DNA from 4 places in the Glutamicibacter sp. NPDC088483 genome. Region 1 is predicted to be linked to each of the others. Evidence: riboswitches for the same ligand, from Rfam matches in the RefSeq annotation. Region 1 holds a riboswitch; each other region holds the start of a gene.

Region 1 (7,317 bases):
CCCCGAGCACAAACCGGTGGGGTACCTTCAGCTGCTGAGACAGCGCCCCGCCCAAATCGCTTGGATTCGTGGTGGCCAGCAGCAAGATGCACGGGATGGCCAGCGCGAAAGCGCGCAGTCCGGTGGCAATGCCCCCGGCCACCGATCCCTCGGTGATGCTGAAGGCGCCGAATTGGGCGTAGACCGTGCCGCTATCCTGGCCCACCAAGGCGATGCCCCACGCCGCAAGGATTCCGGCAATCAGCAGTGGCCACGCGCGCTTGAGGAATTTCAGCGGGCTCAGCCCTGCCAGGGGGAAGAACACCACGGTCGCCACGATCACGACCAGCGCCGAAACCCAATCCAAGGTGGTGATCAACGGCAGTGTTGCCGCAGCCACCGCACCGAGCTTGGCCAGCGGATTGATCTTCGCCAACCAGCTATGCCCTACCGGCGCATCAAGCACCGGCCCCTGTCGCGGGGTACCAGCTTCCGGGGTGCCGGCAGTGAGCACCAGGTTCCTTGCTTTGAGCACCGAGGCAAAGTGATCGTCGTGGGTCACAGCAATGATCGCGGTGCCCTGCTGCAATTCCTCAACCAGCAGCCCGGCCAGTTCCCTCCACGTATTCGCATCCTGCCCGAAGGTCGGTTCGTCGAGGATCAGCACCTGGGGGGATGCGGCCAGAACAGTGGCCACGGACAAGCGCCGCTTCTCGCCCCCGGAGAGAGTGAACGGGTTCGCGTCTGCCAAATGCGCCAGGCCCAAGCGTTCCAGCAACGCGTCCACGCGCGCTTGGACCTGGGCCGGCTCGTATTTCGGCGCATCGGCGCTGCTGGCCTGCGCGCGGCTGGGAGCGAAAGCCAGCTCTTCCCGAACGCTCTGGGTCACGAATTGGTGTTCGGGTTCCTGGAACACCGAACCGATCCGCCCAATCAATGCACCGGCCTTCCAGGCAAACGGGGAGTTGCCCAGACCGTCGGCCAGTTGCGCGGTGGCCGCCAACCCGCCGTCGGCCGGGACGAGCAATCCGCCCAAGGTCAAGGCCAGCGTCGACTTTCCAGCGCCATTCTCGCCGCGAATCACCGTCGCGGTGCCCGCTTGCACATTCACGTCCACCGCTTGGGTGCGCGGTGCCGTGGCGGTGCGGGCGGATACCAGCTGCTGCGCTTCCAGCAGCGTGGCACCGGCACCGTTCGTTGCCCGGGCCACCTGCGGGAAGTAGCCTGGAATCCACAGCCCGGCAGCAGCCAGCTCCTCGCGCACCGTTTCATCGGTGTACAGCTGCTGCGGGTCCAGATCGTGCGCGACTCCCCCACCGGGCTGCAGCACGATAACCCGGTCCACATGCTGCGCCCAGGCTTCAATCCGGTGTTCCACGACGACCAGCGTGGCACCGGAAAGCCGCGCGGCGTTCAGCACCGCATCGCGCAAGAGCTCAATGCTCTGCGGGTCCACATTGGCAGTCGGTTCATCGAGCAGCATGACGCTGGGTTCCATGGCCAGAATGCCGGCCAAGGCCAACCGCTGTTTCTGCCCGCCGGAAAGTTGCTGGGTGCGGTGCTCGAAGGACAGCGCACCCAGACCCACAGCGTCCAGCACTTCGGGGATCCGCTGGCGGATCAGTTCGGGATCCATTCCGAGGTTCTCGGCGCCAAAGGCCACGTCATCGGCGACCCTGCTTTGCACTACCTGGGTTTCCGGGTCTTGCTGCATCAAGCCCACCGGGTGGCTCCGGATGAAGGCATCGCTGCCATCTATGAGCAGCCGGCCAGCGACCTGATCGTCCTCATCCGCTTCCAGCAACCCGGCCATCGCGTGCAGCAAGGTTGACTTGCCGGCGCCCGATGGACCGACCAGCAGCACCTTCTCACCGGCGTGGATCACAAGGTCCAGTCCCGAGATGGCAGGATTCTTCCTCTCGGAGTGCTGCCAGCCGAACCCCGTTGCGGTGATGGCGGCACCGCGCTGGGTCAGCGAGGCTGCGCCGGAATTGGCAAAGGAACTCATTTTGCGCTTTCCAGGTGCGCACGCCGGCTCGGCAGGGCGCTCAATGCACCGGTCTTCGCCAGTCCACGCGTGGCCAACCAGGACAGCAGCCCTGCGACGACTACGCCGGAAATACCGGTGGCGATCACGTGGAAGATCTTCATTCCGGCGGTGTACTCAACATAGTAGGCCAGGATGTAGGCCTCGGAAATGCCGGCGAACAAGCCGGCGAACAAGCCGGCCAGCAGCGCCACGCCCAGGTTCCACTTGCGGTAGCGGAATGCTGCGAAGACCAGCTCTGCACCCAGGCCCTGGACCAGGCCGGAGATCAGTACGGTCAAGCCGTAGTGCGAGCCCAGCAGCGCTTCAACTACGGCGGCCAGCAGCTCGCAGTAGATTGCGGCGCCTGGCTTGCGGATGATCAGTGCGCCGAGCACCGCCGGGAAGAGCCACATGCCGGTGAGCAGCGCGGTGGCTGGCGGGAAAGCCGCAAAGGCGAGTGAGAACAGGCCATAGCCGGCACTCCACGCCCAGAAAATAACCCCTGAAGCGACGGCGATCACCGAGGCGACGACGATATCAACTACACGCCAGCCGGTACGCTGCTTCGAAACTGTTTCGTTCATTGCTGGTCCTCCTGTGGAAAGGAGGGGAGATGGACGGAATGAGGGCATACTGCCGCGCCTATCCGCATCCGAGATGCTCGACTTCCTTCGCCGGTACTAGCCGGGGCAGGTTCGAGGGTCTGCGATCTATCGCACTCTCAGCGTCTTGCGACTTTTTTTAAAAGTCTGACGCTCCCCTGTCGGAATAATTACTGCTCCCCCACCATACCGCAGGTATGCTGGGCAGAGGAACGATATGTCAAGAGCTTGATCGCGAGGAAAAAATGGATAAAGTGCAGAAACTTGCCACTACCGGTATCACCGTTGGCGCTGGCATGCTCGGCGGCAAGCTGGTTGATTTCCTTTGGTTGAAGGCAACCGGCAGCAAAGCACCACGCAAGGGCACTGAGGAAGCAGCGGAAGCTTCTTTCCGCCGTGCCTTGGGCTTCGCAGTCGTTTCGGCCCTGGTCGCAGCAATCCTGCAGACCGTGGCTGATCGCAGCGCCAACAAGGTTGTTGCCAAGTTCACCAAGTAAGCTTCGGCGTTGAGCCAAAAGCGGGAGCCGCCCAGAGGGGCGGCTCCCGCTTTTTCTCAATCTTGTTCGTCTGGCGATCCGGTCTTGGAAACCGGGGTGGTTCCGGTCGGCGGTGTTCCGTTGACCTTGTTGACCACGTGGCTCAGCTCATCGGAGAACAGGGTTTCCTTGGCAGCGTGCTTGGTCCGGTAGCCGGAACGGCCAATCATGTGGGCCGAAACCGGTGCGGTCAATAGCTGCATTCCCCAGGCCAGCACGAGTACCGGGACCACAGCCCAGCTGCGCAGGTAAATGGCCAGCCCAGCGAAAATCAGCAGGAAACCGAGCACCTGCGGTTTGGTCGCTGCATGCATGCGGGTGAGCATGTCCGGGAAGGTCAGCAAGCCGATGCCCGCGATCAATGACATCAGGCAGCCAAGGATCAGCAGGACGGCAACGAGGACATCGAGGAAGAGTTCCATTAGGCGTTCCTCTGATCCGAAACGAAGCGAGAGACGGTCACCGAACCGATGAATCCGAGCATGCAGGCGGCCACGACGAACAGCAAGTAGTCGGTGTGCTTGTGCAGCACCATTTCCAGGCACAGCGCGGCGGAGATGATCAGCAGCATCACGTCCAGGGCCAGCACCCGGTCAAGGATTGACGGCCCCTTGGCAACACGGACCAGGCAAGCGACAGCACCGAGCCCGAGCATGATGCCGCAGATCCAAATGACGATATCCAGCATGTTACCCCTTCCTCGCATCAAAGTTCGGTCCGCATTCGCTCTTGATCGCTTCGTACTCGTCTCGGCTGCCAATAGCCATGATCAGCCGGCGTTCGATGTCCCGGATGCCGGCACGCGCCTTCTCCACGTCCGCAGGCGACTCGATATCGACGTAGTGCAGGTACAGCGTCGACGAGCTGCGGTCCACGTCGATCACGAAGGAGCCCGGGATCAGCGTGAGCACGTGGCCCACGGTCATCACGATCAGGTCCGAGTCGGTGCGCAGCGGGACCGCAATGACCGCGCTGCGGGTGCGCTTCCCGCGGACCAGCGCCAGCCAGGCCACGTGGACGCTGGCCGCGAAGACCTGTCCGAGGAACCAGATGAACAGCTTCAGGCAGTACCAGGCATTGATCCGGCCCGAAAGGACCACCGGCGGCAGCGGGAACAGGTTCACGATCAGCAGCGCGATGATCACGCCGAAGACCATGTTCCCCAGGGAGAAGTCCTGCCAGAGAGCACCCCAGACGAAGAGCAGCAGCAGAAGCAGCGGCCATTCCTGCTTGAGTGTCGCGCGGTGGCGCACACCGGAGGTATCCAGCGCATCGTCAATGCGCTGGTCACGCGGTTCAAAGTTCTTATTCGGCATCATCCCTCCAATCAGAATGGCAAGATCGAGCTGATATACGGTTCGCGGGCGATCAGTTCCGCAGCCACCCGCTCGCAGAATTCGAAGATCGGCCCGGCAAAGACGGTCAGGGCGATGCCCGCAAGCACCAGCGAACCGGTGGCGTAGCGCATGCCCCACGGCAAGGAGTCGGCTTCCAGCTGCTTGGCCAGTTTCAACCCCAAGCGGGGGTTCTGCGCGCCGCCGGCCAACGTCTCGTCGGCGACCTGCGTCGCTTCGGCCACCAGGTCCTGGTTGGGCACCTCGGCATCAGCGGCACGGCGCCAGAACACACGGGCCCACACGCGGATGATCGCCATCAAGGTCAGCAGGCTGGTCAGCAATCCGGCGCCGATCACGACCCAGGTCAGCGGATCGGCATCCTGCGCGGCCGCATGCAATAGCCCGAATTTGCCCAGGAATCCGGAGAACGGCGGGATGCCGCCCAGATTGATGGCCGGGATGAAGAAGAGCAGGGCCAATGCCGGGGAAAGCTTGGCCAGCGAGCCGAGCCGGGTGACATTCGAGCTGCCGGCACGGCGTTCGATCAGTCCCGCCACCATGAACAGCGAAGTCTGCACGATGATGTGGTGGCCCACGTAGTAGATGGTCGCGGCGATGGCCAGCGGCCCGCCCACGGCCACGCCGAAGATCAGGTAGCCGATGTGGCTGGTGAGCGTGAAGGAAAGCATGCGCTTGAAGTCCGTCTGCGCCAGTGCACCGAGGATACCGATGACCATGGTCAGCGCGGCCACCACCAGCAGTCCGGCATTGACCGAGCCGCCCGGGAAGAGCAGGGTTTCGGTGCGGACGATCGCGTAGACGCCCACCTTGGTCAGCAACCCGGCGAACACCGCGGTCACCGGGGCCGGTGCGGTCGGGTAGGAGTCCGGCAGCCACAGGGACAGCGGGAAGACCGCGGCCTTGATGCCGAAAGCGATCAGCAGCAGCACATGCAAGATCAGCTGCGGGCCCTGGCCCAGTTCGGGCAGCTTCACCGCCAGGTCAGCCATGTTCACCGTGCCCGTGGCCGCATAGGTCATCGCGATGGCCATCAGGAAGATCACCGAGGAAACCACGGAAACCACCACATAGGTGGTACCGGCGCGGATGCGCTCGGCGGTACCGCCCAAGGTCAGCAGCACGTAGCTGGCGGTGAGCAGGATTTCGAATCCGACGTACAGGTTGAAAAGGTCAGCGGCCAGGAAGGCGTTGGACACTCCGGCCAGCAGGATCAGGTACGCCGGGTGGAATATCGACACCGGTCCGGGCTCGTCCCCGTCGGCCAGGCCCTGGCTGGTGGCGAAGAGCAGCACAGCCAGCGAGACGACGGTGGAGACCAGCAGCATGAAGGCGCTGAACCCGTCGACCATCAGGGCGATGCCGAAGGGCGACTCCCAGCCGCCAATATGGATGGCATAGCTTTCCCCGCCCCATACGGCGGCGAGCATTCCCGCTTCGAGCACCAGGGTCAGGCACAGGATGCCGATGGTGATCAGGCGCTGCAGGCGGACCTGGCGGCGGGCCAGGAAGGCTGCCCCGGCGCCGAAGATCGGCAGCACCACGGCCAAAGGGGCTAGATCCAGGAAATTCACTCTTCCCCCTCGCGCACTGGGCGTCCTTCTTCATCGACGAATTCGGTCGTATCCTCGGCCACTGGCGAGTCTTCTTCCTCGTCGTAGGCGGTCTTCTGGGACACCTTGATATCTTCGGTGTCATCGGTGAGCTCATCAGCGCTGGTCAGGGTCCAGGACCGGTAGATCATCGCCAGCAGGAAGGCGGTCACCGCGAAGGTGATCACAATGGCGGTGAGGATCAGGGCCTGCGGCAGCGGGTCCGAGTACGAGTCGGCCGCCGCATCCGGCTTGAACAACGGCGCCGCGCCCTTGCGCCCGCCGCTGGTGAGGATCAGCAGGTTGATGCCGTTGCCCAGCAGCATGATGCCCAGCAGCACCCGGGTCAGGGTGCGTTCGAGCACCAGGTAGAAGCCGGCCGCCAGCAGCACGCCGGTGACTACCAGGAAGGTGATGTTCACGCTCATCGTCCAACTCCCGTCCGCGAGGCCTGGATCGCATCATGGCGATCCACTGGGCTGCGGCCTTCGGACAGCGAATCAATTTCACTGCCCAGCGAGCGCAGTACATCCTGCACGAGGCCCAGAACCACCAGGTACACTCCAATGTCGAAAATGGTCGAGGTGACGAACTTGTGGTCTCCGAAGAACCAGAATTCCACCGCGTACGTTGTGAAGATCTCGTCGCCCAGCAGCAGCGGCACGACCCCGGCCAGTCCAGCCAGGGCGATGCCCCCGCCGATCAGCATGCCCGGTGCGATGCGCATCGATTCGGACAACTCCACGCGGCCGCCGGCCAGATAGCGGATGGTCAGTGCCAGACCCGCGATCAACCCTCCGGCGAATCCGCCACCGGGGGTGTTGTGCCCGGTGAGCAGCGCATAGACGGACATGATCAGCACGGTGTGGAAGATCAATCGGGTGACGACTTCGAAAATGATCGAGCGGCGTTCAGCGACCAGGGTGCTGCCGGCCATCAGCCAGTCCTGGTTGGAGCTGCTGGCAAAGCGACGTGCAATGCGCAGCTCGGTTTCCTTCGATTCCTTGGTGCCGATCGCTTCGGAACCCGAATCGATGGTGCCCGGGGCGACTTCATGGGCGCGGACCCGGCTGCCGAAGCTGCGTCCGGCGAAGATCAGCGATGCCACACCGGTGGCCGCGGCGGCCAGCACGGTGATCTCCCCGAAGGTATCCCACACGCGCAGGTCCACCAGGGCCACGTTGACGATGTTCTTGCCGTAGCCCTCGTAGTAGGCCAGATCCG
Region 2 (7,317 bases), on a different contig from region 1:
CTTCTTGGACTTCTCCGGCAAGGCGTTCAGCACCGACAAGGACGGCCTGATGCTGGCCCTGCTGGCCAGCGAGATCCGCGCAGTAACCGGCAAGAGCCCCAGCCAGCTGCATGCCGAACTGGTAGAGCGCCACGGCCCCAGCTTCTACGACCGCTTTGACGCGCCCGCAAACCGCGAGCAGAAGGCCGTACTGGGCAAGCTGGACCCATCGATGGTCACCGCTACCGAACTGGCATCGGATCCGATTACCGCCAAGGCCACGCAAGCGGCCGGCTTCCCCATTGGCGGCTTGAAGGTTTCCAGCGAGCACGCATGGTTTGCCGCGCGCCCATCGGGCACGGAAGACATCTACAAGATCTATGCAGAATCAACAAAATCACCCGAGCATCTGCAGCAGGTGCTGGCTGAAGCTCGGGTGATTGTTGATGCTGCGCTAGCTGGCTAGTGCAGCTTTGCGGTCCATGGATCGATGGCCACGGCTGGCTGCTTGCGGGTAGCCAGCCAGTGGCCCAGCCAGAGCAGCAGGAAGATCGGCAGGCCAATGTAGCTCGAAGCCATCTGCAGCAAGTTTCCATCCACGATCGCCTGGTAGTTCTGGCCGACGATCACCACGATCAGGATCACGAAAGCCAGGATCGGTCCCAACGGGAACAGTGGCGCCTTGTACGGCAGGTTCGCGAGATCCTGCCCGCTGGCAATATATGCCTTGCGGAATTTGTAGTGGCACACTGCGATACCCACCCAGGCAATGAAGCCGGAGAGACCCGAAACGTTCAGCAACCAGGTATATGCCGAACCCTGGCCGACAATCGCGGTCAGGAAGCCGAAAAGGCCTACCGAGGCGGTTAGCAGCATTGCCGGCATGGGAACGCCGCGCTTATTCAAGCGGGCGAAGATCTTTGGAGCCTTGCCGTCCAACGCCATCGAATAAAGCATGCGCGCAGAGGCATATAGGCCGGAGTTGCCTGCGGAGAGGATAGCCGACAGGATCACCGCATTCATCAGTGCCGCGGCGAAGGCTACGCCCGCACGTTCGAAGACCAGGGTGAATGGCGAGGTGGTGATATCCGATGCCTCGGAAGAGAGCAGGGATGGATCCATATACGGGATCAGCATGCCAATGACGAAGATCGCGCCGATGTAGAAGAGCATGATGCGCCAGAAGATCGCCTTGATGGCGCGTGGGATGTCGCGCTGGGGGTTCTCGGCTTCACCGGCGGCCACGCCGATCAGTTCGGTTCCCTGAAAGGAGAAACCGGCGATCATGAAGACCGAGACGATGGACAGCCAGCCGCCAACAAATGGCGCTTCGCCATCGGTCCAATTGCTGAAGCCAGGGGTGGAGTCGCCCAGGATGCCGAAGATCATCGCGACACCGCAGATCAAGAAGACCACCACGGTGATGACCTTGATCGCGGCCAACCAGTATTCGCCCTCGCCAAAGGCCTTGGCGGACAGCGCATTCAATCCGGTGAGCAGCACCAGGAAGATGGCCGCCCAGATCCATCCCGGGGCATCAGGGAACCAGTAGGACATGATGATGCCAGCTGCCACCAGTTCGGCAGCCACGGTAATGGCCCAGTTGAACCAGTAGTTCCAGCCGATCGCGAAGCCGAAGTGGCGGTTCACGAAGACCGTTGCGTAAGTCTGGAAGGAGCCGGCGACCGGAAGCCGGGCGCTCATTTCTCCCAACGACTGCATCAAGAGCAGCACCATCATGCCGATCAGCGCGTAGGCCACCAGCGAGCCACCGGGGCCAGCTTGGGCAATGGTGCCGCCGGACGCGACGAATAGTCCGGTACCAATCGAGCCGCCAATGGCAATCATCTGCATATGGCGAGCTTTGAGGCCACGCTTCAGACCGTCCTGAGACGGTGCGGGCTCAGTCATGCGTTACATCTCCTGATGCTTGAAAATTTCCAACCTATCAATCCAAGCACCCTGACAAGCCATAAAGCTATGAACCGCGCTACAGTAAGCGATCAATAATCTTTCGCTTGGCCCATGAATATGGAGGATATATTGCGCTCAGGGTATCAACGACGGTTGTTTTGTTGAATTCCGAGCGCATCTGCGAAAGCCGTTCGAACCCGTGCTTGCCGTGGTAGGCCCCCATTCCGCTCGGTCCCACACCGCCGAAAGGCAGGGTTGGAACGATCATCTGGGCCAACGGAGCATTATGCACAATGGAGCCGGCTCGCACCCGATCAGAGAAAATCGACTGCAGGCGCGGGCTTTCGCTCATCAGGTAAGCGGCCAGCGGCGACGGCCGCCGGGCAATGAATTCGAGGGCTTCCTCGAAGGTTTCCACTTCGATCACCGGCAGGATCGGACCGAAAATCTCTTCGGTCATCAAACTTCCCTCGAGGTCCACATTGCGCATGATGCTCGGCGCGATGCGCAGGGTATCCTCGTCGTACTCGCCGCCGAAAACCACCTCGCCTTGCTCGAACATCGACAGCAGCCGCTCAAAGTGCTTGCGGCTGACGATGCGGCCAAAGTCCGGATGGGTCAGCGGTTCCTTGCCGTAGAAGCTGGTGATGGCCTGGCCCAGGCGCCTGATGAGCTCAGACGAGTCGCCCACGCTCAATACGTAATCCGGCGCCACGCAGGTCTGGCCGGCATTCATGAACTTGGCGTAAGCCAAGCGCTTCGCGGAAGCCAACGAATCGTTCTCCACCACGGCCGGCGATTTTCCGCCCAATTCCAAGGTGGTAGGCGTCAGATGCTTCGCGGCCGCGGCAGCCACGATCTTGGCCACGCGTTCGCCGCCGGTGTAGAAAATGTGGTCCCAGCGGGCGGCAAGCAACTCGGTGGAGGTATCCACGCCGCCTTCAACTACCGCGTAAACCCGTTCGTCGAGGTAGACCGGGAGGAACTTGGCCAAGGCGCCTGAGGTCGCAGGAGCCAGCTCGGATGGCTTGATGACCGCAGCGTTGCCGGCAGCAATGGCCGCGACCAGCGGTGCGAGCACCAGCTGAACCGGATAGTTCCAGGCTCCGATAATCAGCACGACCCCCAGCGGGCGCGGCTCGACCTTGGCCATGGCTGGCTGCAAGGCCAGCGGAACCTTGACACTGGTGGAATCCATCCACTCAACGAGGTGGCGCTGGGCGAAATCTATTTCCGCGCGCACCACGTCGATTTCGGAGAATTTGGCTTCGGTGGCACTCTTGCCCAAGTCCTCGGCCAAGGCCTGGACGAAGTCTTCCAGATGCTCTTCCAGCATCTTCTCCAGTGCCTTGAGCTGCTGCAGGCGGAAGCGTCGCGGATGCGTGATCCGCGTGTCCGCAGAACGCCGCAAATGACTCAGAACTGTTGCTATGCGCGATGGATGCTCGTCCACCGGAGGTGCGGAATCACCGACCGGTTCGGGCAACGGAGTGGAAGTAAACAGACCCATGATTTGAGCGTACGTCACTGGGACTATTTTTCATCGTTTAATTCGCCAGAGGATTCAATATGTATCAAATAGTTGATACATTGATTTCCATGAACCAGTTCTCGGCGAGCGCCATATCCATCGCTTTCGTTGCCGCAATCATCTGCGTTTGGTTGCGTTCGGTGGCGCACAGGCGTGGAACACCAGCTATCGACCGGGCCCGATCCCACTCGTTCTGGTGCGCATTGATCGCATTCTTTGCTTCAACCTCATGGGATTTGTCTGAGACCTGGCGCGTTTCAATGACCGAGCCCAATTCAGGTTCGGCTCTCGCTGAAGCACTCACTCCGGGGATCTGGGTTCTTCTGGTTTACCTCATCGGCTTGTTCACTTGGCCCAAGGAACTCCAGCCAGTGCGCACCGCTTCATTAGAGGCCCGCAGCCTGACAACTCCGTTTCCCAAGGCCCTAGGGGCTTTCGTTGGGCTTTTGCTGCTGATCGCGGTCGGCTCCCTGTGGCCGGCGTCCAAAGTCGAAGGGCTCGTTGGCGTTCCGGCCTCGGAATTCACGACCTTTGATTTTGACGGCATCTATTCATACACGTCGGAGGGTCCGTATGATGGGCGGTTGCCGGGCACACAGATGCTCCCGGTATTCATCGTGGCCCTGGCAGGGATCATCGTGGCCGCGGCTGTGATTACCGTAGTTATCCTGAAAAAACCTGCCTTGGCCGGCATCTCGGTCGAAGACAACCAAGCGTTGCGCACGGTCTGGCTCAACCGCTTGATGCGCAATATCGGCATCGTCTTGCTGGCCTTCACCGTGTCGGTGGTCAATTACTCGCAGGCTAATTCGCCGGATGGACAGTACGAGTTCGTTAGCTATGGCGCCCTTGCGGTAGCCCTCACGTTGCTCTTCTGGGGACCGCGCTCTACATTCTCAGCTCAATCCACCACCAGGGAACGGACCGCCTTCTCGCGTTTGCGTGATCAACTATTCACCTTGCAATACGTAACTGCAGCACTCACCTTGCTCAGCGTTGCAATCGGCTGGTCATTCTTGCCACTGGATGACGAGCTCCAGATGCCTACCAATGAGCGAACTACGTGGATCTTAATGATCTTTGCCGGTGCGGCTTTGAGCTATGCCGTTCTCAATGCGCTTTATCTCAGCTACGTCAGCACGGTGGCCCGGCAGGCGTCTACAGCACCCAAGTACCACGCGCCCCTGCCCTTGTGGTCCTACATCGCCGCTGGCTTGCTGTTTGCCACCAGCACCTATTTTCTGCTCGATCCGCCGCTGGACTATTTGTGGGGCTTCGTGCCTCCAGGCAAGACAATGGTTGCAGGCTTGATCCTGCTGTTGCTGGCAACCCATCTTGGATTCGTCTGGTTCTCCCGCCGGGCAATTATTCCCTGGGCTGTCTCGTCGGCTGAAGAAATCTGGTACCGCAAGGTCCTGGAACTGCGTTCAATGCGTGTTAACACCAGTGCAGTGGTAGCCATGCTGCTCATTGGCTACGGATTCCCGGCCGGGCTGGGACTCTTTGCATTGCTCATCTTCGTTGTCCCAGCAGTCATTTTCCTAGAGCGCCCCGGTAGCGCCTTCGTGCGGGAACATCAGCCGGCAGCTACTTCATGAGCACGCAGATCAGTGTTGACCTCCAAGCAGCTACCCCGCCCTATGAGCAGATCCGCTCGCAGATTGCTTCACTGATCTCCTTGGGAGATCTGCCCTCGGGGAGCAAGCTGCCTACTGTGCGTGCGCTGGCCACGGACCTCGGCGTCGCTGTCGGTACAGTGGCGCGCGCCTACAAGGAGCTGGAAGCCGAAGAGCTGATCACCTCCCGACGCCGTGCCGGCACAGTGGTCAACGAGCGGCCGCAGCCGGTGGATACCAGTGAAGATCTCCTGGCCGCCGTGGATCACCTCTGGGCGTTGGCGGCCGCGCAGAAGGTGGATGCGGCCACGCTCACGGCCTTGGTGGCGCGGCGCGAGCGTAAGTAACTTGTCCTCGGAACCGGTTGTGCGTACGCTCTATGGCAGTGACACGGGGTGTCGGATCAACCGACTGAGATAAGACCCGTAGAACCTGATCTAGTTCACGCTAGCGGAGGGATGTCGCATGGCTTTGCATGCAGTTGCCCAAAAATACCGGCAACAATCACCTTTGGTTTTTTGCCTGACCAATACCGTCGTATCCAATTTCACCGCCAATGTCTTGCTGGCATCCGGGGCTTCCCCGGCCATGACGGATCTGCCCGGAGAGGCCGGCCCATTCGCGCAGGCAGCTTCAGCCGTATTGGTGAATTTGGGAACTCCAAGCACTGAACAGCTGACCGCCATGGAAGAAGCTGTGCAGTCGGCGAGCGCTGCAGGCACCCCCTGGGTCCTGGATCCAGTGGCAGTGGGAGCGCTTCCGGTGCGCACGGAGTTTGCCCGGCGCATTGTCCGGCAACGCCCGACCCTGATTCGCGGCAACGCCTCGGAAATCCTGGCCCTGGCCGGCCGGCAATCTGCTTCGCGCGGTGTCGATGCCTTGGATGAGGTTTCTGCCGCCTTGGCGGCGGGACGCGAACTGGCCACGGAAAACGACTGCGTAGTGGCCATTTCCGGCCAGGCTGACGCCATCATCGACGCCACGCGTACCGTCTTGGTGCATACCAACGGAATTGGCTTGACCCGGATGACAGGTGGCGGCTGCGCCTTGGGCGCGGTCTGCGCCGGAATGGTTGCGGTCCACGATGACCCGTTCGAGGCCACCATCGCAGCCCACGGTTTCTATGGCCTGGCCGCGGAAAAGGCCCTGGCTGGCAGCTCCGGTCCGGGCAGCTTCGCAGTTGCCTTCCTTGATGCGCTGTCGGCTGCCGATCCCGGGGAACTGAAAACTTTGAAGTACGAGGAATTGAACCATGCATAATTACGGCGCTTATCTAGTAGCCAACACTGCCAGCTGCACCCCACGCAGCACCCTGGAAGTTATCGAGGGCGCCGTCGCCGGAGGGATCGGGTGGATCCAGCTGCGCGCCAAGGATGAAAGCGCCCGGGAATTCTTCGAGCTGGCCTGCGCGGCTGCCAAGCTCACCGAGGGCAAAGCCCAGTTGCTGATCAATGACCGCATTGACGTCTACCTCGCGGCACGGGCTGCTGGCGCAGCAGTGAACGGCATCCATATCGGGCAAAAAGATGTGCCGGTACAGCTGGCTCGCCAGATCATTGGCGAGGGCATCATCGGCTTGAGTGCTTCCAGCGATGAGCAATTGGCCCAGGCGAACAAGGACGCCTCGGTGATCGACTACCTCGGTGTAGGAGCCATCCGCGCCACTCCGACGAAAAAAGACCATCCTGTTCCCCTGGGGCTGGACGGCTTTGCGCGAGCCGCTGCCTTGGCCAAGCTGCCCTGCGTAGCGATCGGCGCAATTACCCAAGACGATGCCGCCGCGATCCGCGCCGGCGGCGGCGCAGGCCTGGCCGTGGTCCGCGCCATCTGCAACGCCGAAGATCCGCAACTTGCCAGCGCGCAGCTGGTCGCAGCCTGGGAGGCCTCGAAATGAACATCCTATCCATCGCAGGCTCCGATCCTTCCGGCGGCGCCGGAATCCAAGCGGATCTGAAGGCCATTGCCGCCAACGGCGGCTACGGAATGTGCGTGATCACCGCTTTGACTGCGCAAAACACCCATGGGGTATCCGGAGTTCAGGCGATCAGCGGCGATTTCGTCCTCGCGCAGCTCGAAGCCGTGAGTACAGATATCCGCATCGATGCGATCAAGATCGGGATGCTGGCCAACGCCGAGGTGATCCGCGCAGTCACCAGCTGGCTGGAAACTGTTGACGCCCCCGTCGTGCTGGACCCGGTCATGGTGGCGACCAGCGGGGATCGCCTGCTCGACGACGAATCGGCCCTTGATTCGCTGCTGGATCGCGCCACGGTGATT
Region 3 (7,317 bases), 150 kb from region 1:
TGGCAGAGCTGGCTGACACCAATGGTCCAGCCAAGACCCCGCAGATCCTGGTTCTGGCTCCAACCCGCGAGCTGGCCCTCCAGGTCGCCGAAGCCTTCACTTCCTACGCCAAGTACCTGCCGAACTTCACCGTTCTGCCAGTGTACGGCGGCTCGCCATACGGCCCGCAGCTCAACGGCTTGCGCCGTGGCGCCCAGGTAGTCGTTGGTACCCCAGGTCGCGTTATCGACCACATCAACAAGGGTTCCTTGGACCTGTCGAACCTGCAGTACGTTGTCCTTGATGAGGCCGACGAAATGCTGCGCATGGGCTTCGCCGAAGAGGTCGACAAGATCTTGGAAGCTACCCCAGAGGACAAGCAGGTTGCCCTGTTCTCGGCAACCATGCCACGCACCATCCGCCGCATCGCTTCGGAATACCTGCGCAACCCGCAGGAAGTTGCCGTGAAGTCCAAGCAGTCCACCGGCACCAACATCACCCAGCGCTACCTGCAGGTCATGGGCGCCCACAAGCTGGACGCCATGACCCGCATCCTGGAATCCGAGTCGTTCGAAGGCGTTATCACCTTCGTCCGCACCAAGATGGCTACCGAGGACCTGGCCGACAAGCTGAAGGCCCGCGGCTTCACCGCGGCTGCCATCAACGGCGACATCCCTCAGCAGCAGCGTGAGCGCACCGTTGAGAACCTGCGCTCGGGCAAGATCGACATCCTGGTTGCTACCGACGTGGCAGCTCGTGGCTTGGACGTTGAGCGTATTTCGCACGTTATCAACTTCGACATCCCGCATGACACCGAGTCCTACGTGCACCGCATTGGCCGTACCGGCCGTGCCGGCCGCTCGGGCGACGCGATCCTGTTCATGACCCCGCGCGAGAAGTACTTGCTGCGTGCCATCGAGAAGGCTACCCGCCAGCCGGTGACCCAGATGCAGCTGCCTTCGCTGGATTCGGTCAACGACCGTCGTATCCAGAAGTTCACCGATCGCATCGACAAGACCATCAGCGGCCAGGACCTGACCACCTTCCGCGAAATCGTGGAGAAGTTCGCTTCCGAGCACGAAGACCTGGACCAGCTGGAAATTGCAGCTGCACTGGCTCTGATGGCCCAGGGCGGCCGCCCGCTGCTGATGACCGAACCAGTCATGTCCCCTTCGAAGAAGGCACGCATGGATCGCCCAGAGCGCGGCGAGCGTAGCGAACGCGGTGACCGTGGCGATCGCGGTCCACGTGCCCGCAAGACCGCTGCCGAAGGCAACGCCATGTACCGTCTGGCCGTAGGCCGACGCAACCGCGTGCAGCCGGGCTCGATCGTTGGCGCACTGGCCAACGAGGGCGGCTTCGATTCTTCGGAAATCGGCGGCATCGAGATCCGTTCGGACCACACCCTGGTCGAGTTGCCAGCAGAGCTGAGCAAGGACCAGTGGCGTGCACTGTCCAAGACCCGCATCGGCGGCGAAGCCATCGAGCTCGAGCTCGACAATGGCCGCAGCCCGCGCCGTGACGACGAAGGCGACCGCGGTGGCTTCCGTGGCGGCCGTGGTGGTGGCTTCGGCGGCGGACGCAGTGGCGGCCGTGGCGGTTTCGGTGGCGGACGCGGCGGCGGACGTGGCGGCTTCGGCGGTGGCGGACGCGGCGGCAAGGATCGCTTCAGCGACTCGGGCCGCAGCGGTGGACGTCGCGACTACTAAGCCAGCCGCACGCAGCTGAACAGCATTGAATAACGCCCTTGGGGCAAGCCGAAAGCTTGCCCCAAGGGCGTTTTTCGTGCGCCGCAGGCTATTTACGGAGCAGGAGTTCCCACCGGGATCCCGTCCCCGAGATAGACCGTGCCGCCGCTTTCCAGGAACTGCCTGCTTTTCTGCGCCATCCCGGCCAGGGCGGCTTGCGCCTCGGCCGAGCCGTACTCGTCGCGGATATCCTGGGAGATGCGCATGGAGCAGAACTTCGGCCCGCACATGGAGCAGAAGTGGGCGGTCTTGGCCGGCTCGGCCGGCAAGGTCTCATCATGGAATTCCTGTGCGGTGACCGGGTCAAGGGACAACGCGAACTGGTCATTCCAGCGGAATTCGAAGCGCGCCTTGCTCAGCGCATCATCCCGCGCTGTGGCGCCCGGGTGGCCCTTGGCCAGATCGGCGGCGTGCGCAGCGATCTTGTAGGTGATCACCCCGGTCTTCACATCATCCCGGTTGGGCAGTCCCAGATGCTCCTTGGGAGTGACGTAGCAGAGCATCGCGGTCCCGTACCGTGCGATCTCCGTGGCGCCAATGGCGCTGGTGATGTGGTCGTAGCCCGGGGCGATGTCGGTGACCAGCGGGCCCAGGGTATAGAACGGCGCCCCATCGCACAGCTGCTGTTGGCGTTCCACATTCTCGCGCACCAGATGGAACGGGATATGCCCCGGGCCTTCGACCATCACCTGCACATCGTACTTCCAGGCGCGCTTGGTCAGCTCGGCCAGGGTGTCCAGCTCGGCGAACTGGGCGGCGTCGTTCGCATCTGCGATGGAACCCGGGCGCAGCCCGTCGCCCAGCGAGAAGGCCACGTCGTACTGCGCGAAGATCTCGCACAGCTGATCGAAGTGGGTGTAGAGGAAATTCTCCTGGTGGTGCGCCAAGCACCAGCCGGCCATGATGGACCCGCCACGCGAGACCATGCCGGTGACCCGGTTGGCAGTCAGCGGGATGTAGCGCAGCAGCACCCCGGCGTGGATGGTCATGTAGTCCACGCCCTGCTCGCACTGCTCAATGACGGTGTCGCGGAAGATCTCCCAGGTCAGTTCGTTGGCTTCGCCGTTGACCTTCTCCAACGCCTGGTAGATCGGCACGGTGCCGATGGGGACCGGGGAGTTGCGGATGATCCACTCGCGGGTGGTGTGGATGTCATCTCCGGTGGACAGGTCCATAACCGTGTCCGCGCCCCATTTGGCCGCCCACTGGAGCTTGGAGACTTCTTCTGCGATGGAGCTGGTCACCGCCGAGTTGCCGATATTCGCATTGATCTTGACCAGGAACGCCTTGCCGATGATCATCGGCTCGGATTCCGGGTGGTTGATGTTCGCCGGGATGATGGCTCGCCCGGCCGCGAGCTCGCTGCGCACCAGCTCGACATCGCATTCCTCGCGCAGGGCCACATAGCGCATTTCCGGGGTGATGATCCCGGCACGCGCATAGTGCATTTGCGTCACGCGGGCTCCGTCAACGGCCTGCAGCGGCGGGGCTGAGCGTCCGGCCCATTCCGCGCTGGCCGTGCCGCGGCGGACCGCTGAGCGTCCGTCGTCGTGCAGGTTGCGTTCGCGGCCTGCATAGGTTTCCACGTCCCCGCGTTCCAGGATCCACCGCTCGCGGAAGGGTTGCAGGCCTTGGGTGGGCTCGCTTCCCGGTCCGCTGGTGCGATATACAGCCAGCGGCTCGTTGGACTGTCCATTGGGGGAGTCTGCCAATTGGATCTGCGTGACGGGAACAGAAATTCCCGCAGATTCACGGTAGGCAAGGGTGTGGGCAGGGTGCTGTTCAATTTGTTCCACTGGGGAAACTCACTTCCTTCGCCGGCATTACCCGGACAGGTTCAACGGTCGCGGACGGCGATAGCCCGATCTCAGCCCTTGCCAGGGCACCCGTGTGGTCGCGAACAACTTAGCACGCTTGCGAGGGTTAAACGCAAACCCAGTGGTCAGGGCCTGACATCAAGGAAGTGGGAAGGGCCGGCTGTGGCGGGCCAAGATGCTTTTCATTGGCCGGAGACTCTTGCCGGGGGCACCTGGAATCCGGGGCGCAAGAAGCAGCCGGTAGCCGGTGCTGCAGCTTGGGTGTGCCCTGGGCCATGCTCGCAGTGGCTACACGGCATCTGCGGGATAAACGAAAAGAGAGGCAATCTGGAACCAGATTGCCTCTCTTATTTCGAGCCCCCTGCCGGAATCGATCCGGCGACCTCGTTCTTACCAAGAACGCGCTCTACCACTGAGCTAAGGGGGCAACAGGTAAATACTTTACACAGGTTTTTGAGGTTTGCAAAATCCGTCGGGAATTTGTTGCTGAGGTCACAATATTCCTACTCAAGACCGGAATGGGCGGCAAGGAGCTGTTGCCTTCCTGGCGGTTTCCAGCACCCCGGTTCGCGGCCTGGGATCCAACTGCCGGCCGCTGGAGCCGTGCCTGCGTGCCAGGGTGGATCGGGTGTTGCCCAAGTGCCGCTCGGTCACGGGTTCTGGAGCGGGAAAAGGTGGCAGCGTTCCGAAATTCCAAGCGGAGTAATTCGATGCTTGGCCACCGGGAAGAATCCGCGGGATTCTATCCTGCGCACCCGGGCAAATCCGCGATTGACCACGAGGAGCACTCCCGTGAGCATCGTCACCAGGGCACTTTTTGTCCCACCCTTCGTCCCCGGGGTGGCGAGTGAGGGGATAAATAGCCATTGACTAGTGGTTTTACAGAATTTTCCGGGTCTTTTCCGGGGTGATCCGCCGATTTTTCTTTGCCGGGAAATCCGTGTAGAGTATTTACTCGTTGCCCCCTTAGCTCAGTGGTAGAGCGCGTTCTTGGTAAGAACGAGGTCGCCGGATCGATTCCGGCAGGGGGCTCTGAGTGAGAAGCATTCTTGGCTTCTACTGGATTGCTTCTCACTTGTGGCGGCGTAGCTCAGCTGGTTAGAGCGCACGACTCATAATCGTGAGGTCCCGGGATCGAGTCCCGGCGCCGCTACCAAATCAAAGATCCTCGGCCTCGGCCGAGGATCTTTTTTGGTTTCCGGCCCCGAAGCAGCATTGTCCTTCGAGGGCATGAACGGCTAGTGATCCAAGTCCTTCTCCTGGTTCCCGTCCTTGGCTTGCTGAGCCAGCGACAGCAGCCCCTGGATCGCTGTCGTATCGAAATCCGCCTCTTGGCTCGGTGCCTGATTGGCATCATGGCCGTGGACTTCGGTATGCAAGCGCTGCATCTGCATGTCGAGTTTCGTCGCCATGGCCGCCGCGTCGGCAAGCTCTTGCACTAGATGTTCTGGAACTTCGCCCTCGTACTTGTAGAAGATCTTATGTTCCAGGCTTGCCCAGAAATCCTGGGCAATGGTACGGATCTGCAGCTCCACCACGACATCGACCGGGCCATCGGATAAGTAGACCGGGATCTGCACGATCGCATGGACACTTTTATAGCCGTTGGGCTTCGGGTTCTTGATGTAGTCCTTGATTTGGAGGACCTTCAGGTCATTCTGCGAGGTTAGCGTGTTCAGAACCTTGTAGATGTCCTTGACGAAACTGCAGGTAATGCGCACGCCGGCAATGTCGCTGATGTTCTCGCGAATGGCAGGCAGGGACGGGGAGATGTTCCGGCGGGAGACCTTGCGCATGATGCTCTCCGGAGTTTTCACCCGGGAAGTGACGTGCTCAATTGGATTGTAATTGTGCAAATACAAGAACTCTTCACGCAAGATCGAGACCTTGGTCAGCACCTCGTCCACCGCAAACTGGTACTCCATCATGAAACGCTGGAAATCATGGCGGAAAGCCTGCGTCAATCGCTGCAGCTCGGCCGGCGAAGGGGCGGTCTCGGCAGCTGCGATGGCCACTGCACGAGTCTTGTCATCAAATGGGACAGAAATCCTGGATCACCTCAGCAGATCATGGCCCGGCCCGCGGTACGGTTCCGGTGCAGTTCCAGCTTAAGGGCATCTCCTAGGAATTAGGCCAGAACGAATCGGGAATTCGTCCAGCAAACTTTCGGGCTGCAGGCGCCGGCCAACCTGCCTTGCAGGAGCTAGCCATGTCCGGTGAACTATCGTTAAAGAGGTAACTTCGAGGAAGGCATCGATGGAATTCGCCAGCGACCACCGGCAGCTCTGCCACGGCATCAGCTTCTCAGAGCATGAATGCGCCCCCATGCTCCGGCTTCGGCAAGCGGAAAAATGGAGCACCGAATACCTGGAAGCCAACCGTTCACTAAGCCTGCGCATCGGCGAACTGAAATTCTGCCTGGGCTACATCACGATGAACAGCGATGGCTCTCGCAACACCTTGCCTTGCCCGAAGAACAAAGCGCTGCGTACCGGAACCCAGTGCGAACGCTGCCGCCGGCTGGATCATTCAAAGTTCATGCATCATTTCCACAAGACCGGCGAAGCCCCGGAGGGCATGCGCAAGTACCTGGAGCAGCCGCACTTCTTGTATGTCGCAAGCTTCGCCCATGGGGCGACCAAGGTCGGTACCACCTCGACCCATAGCAAATGGACTCGCTTGGCGCAGCAGGGAGCGGTCATTGCCCGCTATGTTGCCCGCGCCGCTGATGGCGCCGCTATTCGAGTGCTCGAAGACCTGGTCACTGAACACGTGGGCCTGAGCCAGCAAGTCCGGCAGAAGTCCAAGATCAAGGGACTGGCCAGCTGGGAACTGGACTACGCCCAGCTGGACCAGATCAACTCCGAAGCGGCAAGCCGGACCCGGGTCTTCCTTGGCGCCCAGCGGGGCCTGGAGACCTACGGCGTGCAGCTGCGCGACGAGCTATGGAAACAACCGGCCTTCGCCCGCCCGGTCGTTGACGCCTGGGATACCCATGCGCTGCATGCCTGGAATGCGGCACTGGGCGGGAACACCGTGAATCTGCGCATCCGCGGCGTGCTGGGGCAAAGCATCCTCGCAGACAGCGGCGAAGGCACCACCGTGCGCCTGCTGGATGCCGCCGAGTTGAAGACCCGCGAGGTCGCCATCGTGGAGAACTTCGGAGATTTCAGGGAAGAGCAATCCGCCCTGTTCTGAATCAGGCCCAGCGTTGTCGGGGGAGTCACGGGGAAATGCCCCGGCCTCAATGAGCGGACACAGCCGGAGCTGAACTAGACTTGAACCATGACCAACACTCCTTGGGAATCGGCCTCATCACGCTATAAGAAGCTCGTCTTCGCTGCCATGGGCATCATGGGCGCAGGCATCATCTTGGCCATCATCGGCGCCAACATTCCATCGCTGCCAACGGTCTACACAGCAATCGGCATCATGGTCATCGGCATGCTCTGCCACATCGCCGGACTGGTTGTCCGCGCCAGGGATGCGCGCCAGTGGCGTATTGCCAATGGCCTGGCGGCCCCTCGAGCCAAGAAGCGCCCGGCGGACGGGCAGGACTAGGGCTCCGCAAGAATTCCACCGTGTGACCGCTTGGCTGCGCCCGGGTCCCGTATCCGGCGGCAGCCTCGCCTGGCCACTTCCAACAACGTTCAGGAGAATCCATGGGCATCAACCCCGACCTGGTAGGGCGCATCTACCCTGCCGGCGAGTCCTACCAGGTAGGCCGCGAAAAGATCCGCGAATTCGCCAAGGCCACCAAGGCCGCCAACCAG
Region 4 (7,317 bases), 340 kb from region 1:
CGACCTGAAACAGGCTCTCGTTGATTTCATATCTGACGGAAACCCGACCTACCAGATCCCCATCGTCAAAGGCGGCGAACAGCGCCGAGCGAACCCAGCCTTCTGGAATGTGCTCGCCTCGGCGCCCTGCCTTCATCCGGTAGATATAGTCTTCCCAGTCCTCGGCGGCAGACCAAGTTGGCAAGAACTCGAAGTCTTCGCGAAGCATCAAGTGGTGGGCGTCGATTGCCTGCTGTTCGTCCTGGCTTTCCAATTCACGGATCTCCAGCGTCTTTCCCAACGTCATAGCGCCAGTATGCCAGAGCGCCTTCGCCTCCCACCGGTGAATTGCGCGCCAAAGATGCGCCTGAGCCCTAGTAGGCCACCTGCTGGCCCCGCACTTGCCTGGCCCATTCCACGGTTCCGCCGCTAAGGCTGTAGACCGCAATGCCTGCATCCCGACCGGACATGGTGATCCGCGCCGCCTGCTGCGAACGGGCACCGGTTTTGCACACGAATACGACCGCCGAAGCGCTGTGCGCGAGCTTTCCCAGACCCCGTTCTTTGAGCTGCGCGAGCGGAAGGTGCTGGCTGTGCGGGATCGCTATGATGTCGCGCTCCCAGGATTCGCGCACATCCACCAGCAATACCGGTTCGTCCGCTTCCAGCTCCGCTAGCTGCTGAACCGTGAGCTCCGGGACATGCCCTTCGGCAGCGCAGGAAACCGGCAGGTACTCCCCCAGCCCGGTCACCGGCTCACGTTGCGGATCCCTGGCGAAATCGAGGCTCCGCACACTGGCTTCCAGCGCATCATAGAGCCAGAGCTTGCCGCTCAGTGTGGTCCCGATTCCGGTAATGAGCTTCAGGGCTTCGGCGCACATCACCGAACCGATAACGCCGCACAGTGCGCCGAAGACTCCTCCTTCGGCACAGCTGGGCACGGAGTCCGCGTCGGGGATTTCAGGAAAAAGATCACGCAGCATCGGGCCGGTGCGCGGATCGAAGACGGACACCTGCCCGGAGAACTGGAAGAGGGTTCCCCACACCAGCGGGGTGCCGGTGATTTCCGCGGCATCATTGGACAGGTACCGCGTGGCAAAGTTGTCGCTGCCGTCGATGACCAAGTCGTATTCACTGAAAAGCGCCACGGCGTTGGATTCATCCAGCTTTTCATCCACGGTGATGATCCGGACGTTCCGGTTCTGCTCGTGGGCCATCCGCCGCACCGAATCCACTTTCAGGCGCCCTGCATCCTGTTGCCGGTGCATGGTTTGTCGTTGCAGATTGGACAGCTCGACGGTGTCATCGTCGATGATCCCGAGGGTGCCGATTCCCGCAGCGACCAGGTAGCTGGCAATGGGACTGCCCAGGCCCCCAGCTCCGATAACCAGCACCTTGGCGTTGGCAATGCGGCGTTGCCCTTCTTCTCCCACCCCGGGCAAGGACAAGTGCCGGGAGTAGCGCGCCAGCTCTTCCGGTTCCAGCTCCGCGCCGGGTGCTACCAAGGCTTCCCGGCTCACGAGAAGTCACCGACCAGGGTTTGCATCATGCCTTCGGCCGGCGAGGAGGCCAGTGCGGTATCGCGGCGCGGGATCCGGCCAGCGAGCCGCGCGGCGCGCCCGGCACGCACGGCATCCTTCATGGCCCTGGCCATGAGCGGCGCGTTGTGCGCCCGGGTCACCGCGCTGGCCAGCAGCACCGCCTCGCAGCCGAGCTCCATGGCCAGGGCCGCATCCGAGGCAGTGCCCACCCCGGCGTCAAGGATCACCGGTACCTGCGCGCGGGAGACGATGGTGGAAATATTGTGCGGATTCAGGATCCCCAGGCCCGAGCCGATCGGCGCTCCGGCCGGCATGATTGCCGCAACCCCGGCGTCCTGCAGGCGCTGGGCAAGTGCCGGATCATCATTGGTATAGGCGAAGACCTGGAACCCGTCGGCCACTAGTTGCTCGGTGGCCGCATGCAGTTCCAGCGGGTCCGGCAGCAGCGTGTGCTCATCGGCAATGACTTCGAGCTTGATCCAATTGGTTTCCAGAGCTTCACGGGCCAGGTGCGCGGTGAGGATCGCATCGCGGGCGGTGAAGCATCCAGCGGTGTTGGGCAGCGCAATCACGTTGTTGCGCTGCAGCAGTTCATACACGTTGCCTGCGCCGGCCGCCGAAAAGTGGCGGATGGCCACGGTGGTCAGCTCCGTTCCGGAGGCCTGCAGGGCGCTTTCCAGGGTGGTCAGCGAACTCGCTCCCCCGGTGCCGAGGATCAAGCGCGAGGACAAGGTGCGTCCGGCGATCTGGAATGGGTCGCTGTGGATGTCCAGCTCGGTGATGTTGCGCGTTTCCATGCCTAGCCTCCCTGGGCCGCGGTAACGAGTTCAATGCTGTGCCCTTCGGCCAGCAGATAGCTATTCCAGGCGCTGCGTGGAACGACAGCGCCATTGACGGCGGCGGCAACTCCGAGCTTGCTGCCGTCAGCGGCCACCGAGTTGGCGTCCAGTTCCTTGCCGATTTGCGTGCTGATGAATTCGCGAAGGGTGGTTCCTTCGTCCAGGTTCAGTTGCCGTGAATTGAAATTGATGCCGATGCTTGTCATGGTTGCTGCTCCGTTCGGTGAGCGGTCTAGGTTGCGTTGGCAAAGCGGTGGGGATCCACAGCTTGGTGCAAGGGGTGGGATTGGTGGCCGTGGGCGAGATCCGCAGTGAGCGTTGCGCCCAGCGGAGCCAGCAGCACGCCGTGCCGGGAGTACCCGGTGCAGAGCAGCAGCCCTGGATCAAGGCGTCCAAGCAGCGGCCGGTCATCTGGCGTGGCGGGACGTGCCCGGGCCGTTGCCTCGTTCAGCGTGCAGTCGCTGATGCCGGGGACCAGCTTTCTCGCGTTGTCCAGCAGCAGGTGCATCGCGCCAATGTTCACCGCTTGTTGCCGGTCTTCACGGACACTGGCGCCAAGGACGAGGCTGCCGTCCCTTCTCGGCACCAGATACACCTGTTCCCGGTGCACGATGCCGCGGATGGTGCGGGTGATGAGCGGCGGGCCTGCTGGTCCCTGGATCCGGAGGATGTCCCCGTAGACCGGACGCAGCGGAAGTTCGTTCAAGCCATCGAGGGTGCCAAGACCGGTGGCCACGATGGTCTGCTCCGCTTCGAGGATTCGGCCCGATGCGGTGCACACAGCGGTGGTCCGCTTCCCGTCGGTCACCAGTGCCTGCGCCCGTTCCTCGACCAGGTGCGGACGCATATGCTCCAACAGGATCTTGACGATGGATCGAGGGTCGACCTGGTGGTCATCTTGGCACAGGACCGCGCCAGCAATATTGGCGGCCAAGGCTGGTTCGAGCTTGCGGGCTTGGCTGGGCAGCAGCTTTTGCGCTGACAGGCCGAGGGATATCTGCAGTTCGGCCAGCTCGTGCAGGGCTTCGCGGTCCGCAGGCTCTGCGGCGACAACGAGCGTGGAGTTCTGCAAGTAGTCCGGGCGTTGCCCGGTGGCCGATTCGATGCGCTCGATGAACTGCGGATAGGCGGCATTCGAGGCGGCAAGCAGCTGGTGCAACGGGCCATTGCCCCAGACCGTTTCAGCTGCCGGGGCCAGCATTCCTGCTGCCGCGTAGCTTGCACCTTGGCCGGGTGCCGGATCGATGAGGGTGACGGTGTGTGCGCGTGATTCCAGCTCGAACGCGACGGCCAGGCCGATTATCCCGGCGCCAACAATGTTGACATGCACAAGGGCACGCTTCCTTCCTACGGCGGCATGACCCGCATCAGGTGTAGCGGTCGGCTCGGTGCCCTCTCAGCCTGGTCGAATCAGGCTCCCGCGGATTACAGCGATTATAAGCATGATGCAGCTCATAAAGTCGAACTTCACTGAACGCAGTTCCGTCATCTTCTGTGATGTACTTGCTGACATGGCATTCCATGACTTCCCTATCGTGCTTTCCCAAGGTTCTGCGCTATCCAGCACCATCATCTCGTTGGAGCAAGAACTCTTGGAATCCAGCCAACGCCATAGCCAGGAGCAATTGCAGCGGCGCTTGCATCCTCGGTTCGCCGAGGTGGGAGCCAGCGGGCGAGTCTACGATCGCGAGGCCATCATTGCCCAGCTGGCCCAGGAGCCGGCACGGGATGCCGGGGCGTTGAAAGTCGAAAGCCCGGTGGCTCTCCAGCTTTCAGACCAGCTGGTGCTGCTGCGCTGGAAGCTGCTCTCCGGTTCCCCCAGCGAACGCAGTTCACTGTGGATCCATGAGCAGGGCCGCTGGCAGCAGCTCTTCCACCAGGGCACGGCCACCGCTCATCCGCAGCCATCTGCAGGACCGAAGGAAACCGTGCATGCCGACGGTGAATTCTCGGTGCGCCGGCTGCGCCTTTCGGATGCCGAAGCGGTCTTCGAGGCATTCTCCTCGAACCCCGACATGTTGCGCCAAGGCGACGCCGATTCCCCGCAAAAGGCTGAGTCGTATGTGCGCGCACTGCTGGAGGCCGGGGAACGCCAGCAGGCGATGGCCGTCGCATATCGGGATCGGCTGGTGGGACTGGTGTGCGGTACGGTCGACCCGGCCAATCGGAACGCGTGGATTTGGTATTGGATGAACCAGAATTACCGGGGCCGGTGGCTGGCCACCCGCGCCGTGGCAACCTTGGTGGATTACCTGTTCGACGAGCTGGGACTGTACCGCTTGGAGCTGGGCTTGCGGGCAAATAATCCCGGGTCGAAGCATGTGGCAGAAAGCAACGGCTTCCTGCACGAAGGTGTCGAGCGGGGCAAATTCCTGGTTGCCGGAGAACGCATCGATGTGCACACCTACGCGCGGTTGCGTACCGATGGCGGCTCTGCGGTCATGCCCTTGCCGTGGGGCACGCAACAGTAGCTTGGCGGGCATCAAAAAGTCGCGGAATCCGGTTTTGGATTCCGCGACTTCTTATCTGTCCCTCAGGTTTTGTGATGCGTGGTTAGATGCCTGGGTTCGATGCCGGTGGCGTCGAGTCCGGGCCATTGGTGGCCTGTTGGGCCTCCATCTTTTTCAGCGTGCGGGCCGCAGCATCACGACCGCCGAGGCCAAAGGCCAGAGCCGCTGCCAATGCTGCGCCAATGACGATTGCGCCGAAGGCCATGTTGATGATCGAATCGGCGATACCCATGTACTTCAGGCCCATCGCCACGAACAGCGCAATTGCCGTGTAGCGGATGATCTTCGAAGCAGTAGTGTCACCCAAGAAGCGGCCAATCACATTGGCGATGACGAAACCTGCGGCGATAATTGCTGCGCCGAAGAGGATCTTGCCGCCCAAGGCCAGGATCTCATTGAGGATATTGGTGATCGCTGGGAAGTTCAGCATCTGGGCCGCCATCACACCGAAGAACAGCACGATAGCAATCTTGACGATGCCAGCGATGATTCCCGAAGCGCTCTTGCCCTCGGGAACTACGCCCCACTGGGCAACAACAGTGTCGGTACCCACGCCGTGGAGGGTGGATTCAAGTAGCTGCCCGACGAACTTGGCAATCAGGATACCCACGGCCAAGAGCGCCAAGGCCATGATGACCTGCGGGATTGCGGTGAAGACCAGCTGCAGCATCTGCTGGGCAGGTACCGAAATTGCCGCGATGCCCAGAACCTGCAGGGCTGATATTGCGACGACTAGCAGGATCAAGGCGAAGACGATGTTGGCAATGATGTCAACGATCTTCGCTTGGGATTCGCGAGACTGAACTTCATCTACTAGTTCGTTGCCTGGGGTGACCTTGCGGACCAGTCCGCTAAAATCGACAGTTCCCAAACCGGTCCTCAGCAGCTGGCGAACGATATTCGCGATGACGTAGCCAATGAAGAAGATGAAGCCCGCACCGATGAGGTTGGGGATGAAGGCCATGACGCCGCCGAGCATGCCTTGCACCGGCGATAGCACTTCGGATAGAGCGAAGACCTGCAGGATTGCCACGAGGCCGAAGAGCCAGACAATCAACCCCGCGACCTTGCCTAGGGATTGGCCTATTTGTTCTCCGTCATTGCCCTGCTTTTGCAGGAACTTCACCCTGTTCACCAGTTTGGCGGCAGCCCAACGAATTATGCGTGCAACTAGCCACGTAATGATGAGGATGATTAGCGCGATGCCAACCTTTTGTAGCATCGACGCCCAGTCGATATTGTCTAAAACGTTCTCAGACTGCATTGCTGCTCCTTCAACGTAGGGACAGTCCGACCCTACGATGAAGGTTCTCCGCTGACTAGGGCAAAGACCCATGCTCCCAGCTTGAATCATTGGACTTTCACAGCTCGAATTGCGAAAAGCTGACTATATCCCGATGTATTCAACGAATTCCGAACAATAAGACCCTGCCGACAACTGATCCACGCAATGTTAGAAAGTTCGCGGTTGCGTCCAAACCCGTGAATTGCCATGAAAGCTATTGCGGATTCAGCCATTGACCTTTATTAATCCGGGAATTGCCGGAAGTCCCGCTACCTAGTTGATGACTTCGCTCCGCACGGAAGCGCCCAGTTCAACGGTGCGGGAGACGGTGCAGTATTTGTCATGCGAAAGCTTGACGATGCGCTCCACCATGCTGGCTGCCTTGCGGCCTTCCTCGGTATCGGGGAACTTCAAATCGAAACCAAGATGGATGTCCTCCATCCGGCTCGCCGAGTTCTCAGAGACCTTGTAGCCGCCCGCTTTGACTTCGAATTTCTCAGGCTCGCTTCTCCTGGTGGTCACCACATCAACATCAATTGCGGAACATCCTGCGATGGCAGCAAGCAGCAACTCCACCGGGGTTAGCAATCCTTTGCCCTGGCCGAATTCTAGGCTGGCTCCCGATTCGAGGCTGGTGGCCCTGTACTTGCGTGCCTCGACGCGTTCGATGCTGACTTCACGGATCTCACGGCTATTTTCACTCATGAAACTATCGTGCCACGATCCAGGCTGAAGACTACACGTGGCGCAATACGACTCGTTGCGGCGACGATGCAGATTCCCCGGGCACAGGCACGAATCCGCAGTCGCCAAAGAACGCAATGGCAGGCTGGCGCTGGCAATCGAGATGAACGCTGATCCCGGGAATGCTGGCGATGATTTCATCCAGCAGGATGCGGCCCACACCCTTCTGGCGATCAGTGTGCCTCACCCAGAGCAGTTCGATGCGTGTACTGCTCCATGCCGCAAAGCCAACAATGCGTCGACCATGCTGGGCAATCCTGACTGAGACCGATTGGCTATAGACAGCTTCCAGGGCGACGGCCACCGCATCAATATCAGCAGCCGAGAGGAAGTCTCCCCGGCGTTCCACCGAACTGCGCCAAATGTCGAGCAGGTCAGGCACTTCATCCACGCTCGACAGCTCGCGCAGCAGGAGAGTC

The links. Region 1 has a riboswitch for thiamine pyrophosphate ahead of ACIP6G_RS03670 (ECF transporter S component). Riboswitches for the same ligand answer to the same signal wherever they lie in the genome.
Region 2: linked by a shared signal. The riboswitch ahead of thiM (hydroxyethylthiazole kinase) and the one ahead of ACIP6G_RS03670 (ECF transporter S component) in region 1 are both predicted to bind thiamine pyrophosphate.
Region 3: linked by a shared signal. The riboswitch ahead of thiC (phosphomethylpyrimidine synthase ThiC) and the one ahead of ACIP6G_RS03670 (ECF transporter S component) in region 1 are both predicted to bind thiamine pyrophosphate.
Region 4: linked by a shared signal. The riboswitch ahead of thiO (glycine oxidase ThiO) and the one ahead of ACIP6G_RS03670 (ECF transporter S component) in region 1 are both predicted to bind thiamine pyrophosphate.

What each region holds. Positions count from the first base shown of each region.
Region 1 covers NZ_JBIVMP010000001.1:755,588-762,904, forward strand. The annotation lists gene ACIP6G_RS03665 (ATP-binding cassette domain-containing protein) at 1-1,987, opposite strand, end outside; gene ACIP6G_RS03670 (ECF transporter S component) at 1,984-2,592, opposite strand; TPP riboswitch at 2,658-2,780, opposite strand; gene ACIP6G_RS03675 (DUF4235 domain-containing protein) at 2,856-3,107, shown strand; gene mnhG (monovalent cation/H(+) antiporter subunit G) at 3,164-3,568, opposite strand; gene ACIP6G_RS03685 (monovalent cation/H+ antiporter complex subunit F) at 3,568-3,834, opposite strand; gene ACIP6G_RS03690 (Na+/H+ antiporter subunit E) at 3,836-4,465, opposite strand; gene ACIP6G_RS03695 (Na+/H+ antiporter subunit D) at 4,474-6,075, opposite strand; gene ACIP6G_RS03700 (Na(+)/H(+) antiporter subunit C) at 6,072-6,521, opposite strand; gene ACIP6G_RS03705 (Na+/H+ antiporter subunit A) at 6,518-7,317, opposite strand, start outside.
Region 2 covers NZ_JBIVMP010000004.1:26,926-34,242, forward strand. The annotation lists gene pgm (phosphoglucomutase (alpha-D-glucose-1,6-bisphosphate-dependent)) at 1-445, shown strand, start outside; gene ACIP6G_RS09240 (amino acid permease) at 442-1,890, opposite strand; gene ACIP6G_RS09245 (aldehyde dehydrogenase family protein) at 1,970-3,403, opposite strand; gene ACIP6G_RS09250 (hypothetical protein) at 3,468-3,698, opposite strand; gene ACIP6G_RS09255 (hypothetical protein) at 3,685-5,022, shown strand; gene ACIP6G_RS09260 (GntR family transcriptional regulator) at 5,019-5,387, shown strand; TPP riboswitch at 5,422-5,516, shown strand; gene thiM (hydroxyethylthiazole kinase) at 5,506-6,300, shown strand; gene thiE (thiamine phosphate synthase) at 6,293-6,934, shown strand; gene thiD (bifunctional hydroxymethylpyrimidine kinase/phosphomethylpyrimidine kinase) at 6,931-7,317, shown strand, end outside.
Region 3 covers NZ_JBIVMP010000001.1:604,070-611,386, reverse strand. The annotation lists gene ACIP6G_RS02975 (DEAD/DEAH box helicase) at 1-1,688, shown strand, start outside; gene thiC (phosphomethylpyrimidine synthase ThiC) at 1,781-3,523, opposite strand; TPP riboswitch at 3,520-3,627, opposite strand; tRNA gene ACIP6G_RS02965 (tRNA-Thr) at 3,900-3,971, opposite strand; tRNA gene ACIP6G_RS02960 (tRNA-Thr) at 4,505-4,576, shown strand; tRNA gene ACIP6G_RS02955 (tRNA-Met) at 4,624-4,700, shown strand; gene ACIP6G_RS02950 (GTP pyrophosphokinase family protein) at 4,783-5,559, opposite strand; gene ACIP6G_RS02945 (DUF2797 domain-containing protein) at 5,801-6,742, shown strand; gene ACIP6G_RS02940 (hypothetical protein) at 6,830-7,105, shown strand; gene ACIP6G_RS02935 (MaoC family dehydratase N-terminal domain-containing protein) at 7,207-7,317, shown strand, end outside.
Region 4 covers NZ_JBIVMP010000001.1:420,287-427,603, forward strand. The annotation lists gene ACIP6G_RS01980 (GNAT family N-acetyltransferase) at 1-286, opposite strand, end outside; gene moeB (molybdopterin-synthase adenylyltransferase MoeB) at 354-1,499, opposite strand; gene ACIP6G_RS01990 (thiazole synthase) at 1,496-2,317, opposite strand; gene thiS (sulfur carrier protein ThiS) at 2,320-2,565, opposite strand; gene thiO (glycine oxidase ThiO) at 2,592-3,689, opposite strand; TPP riboswitch at 3,687-3,791, opposite strand; gene ACIP6G_RS02005 (GNAT family N-acetyltransferase) at 3,871-4,830, shown strand; gene ACIP6G_RS02010 (mechanosensitive ion channel) at 4,913-6,133, opposite strand; gene ACIP6G_RS02015 (OsmC family protein) at 6,428-6,859, opposite strand; gene ACIP6G_RS02020 (GNAT family N-acetyltransferase) at 6,891-7,317, opposite strand, start outside.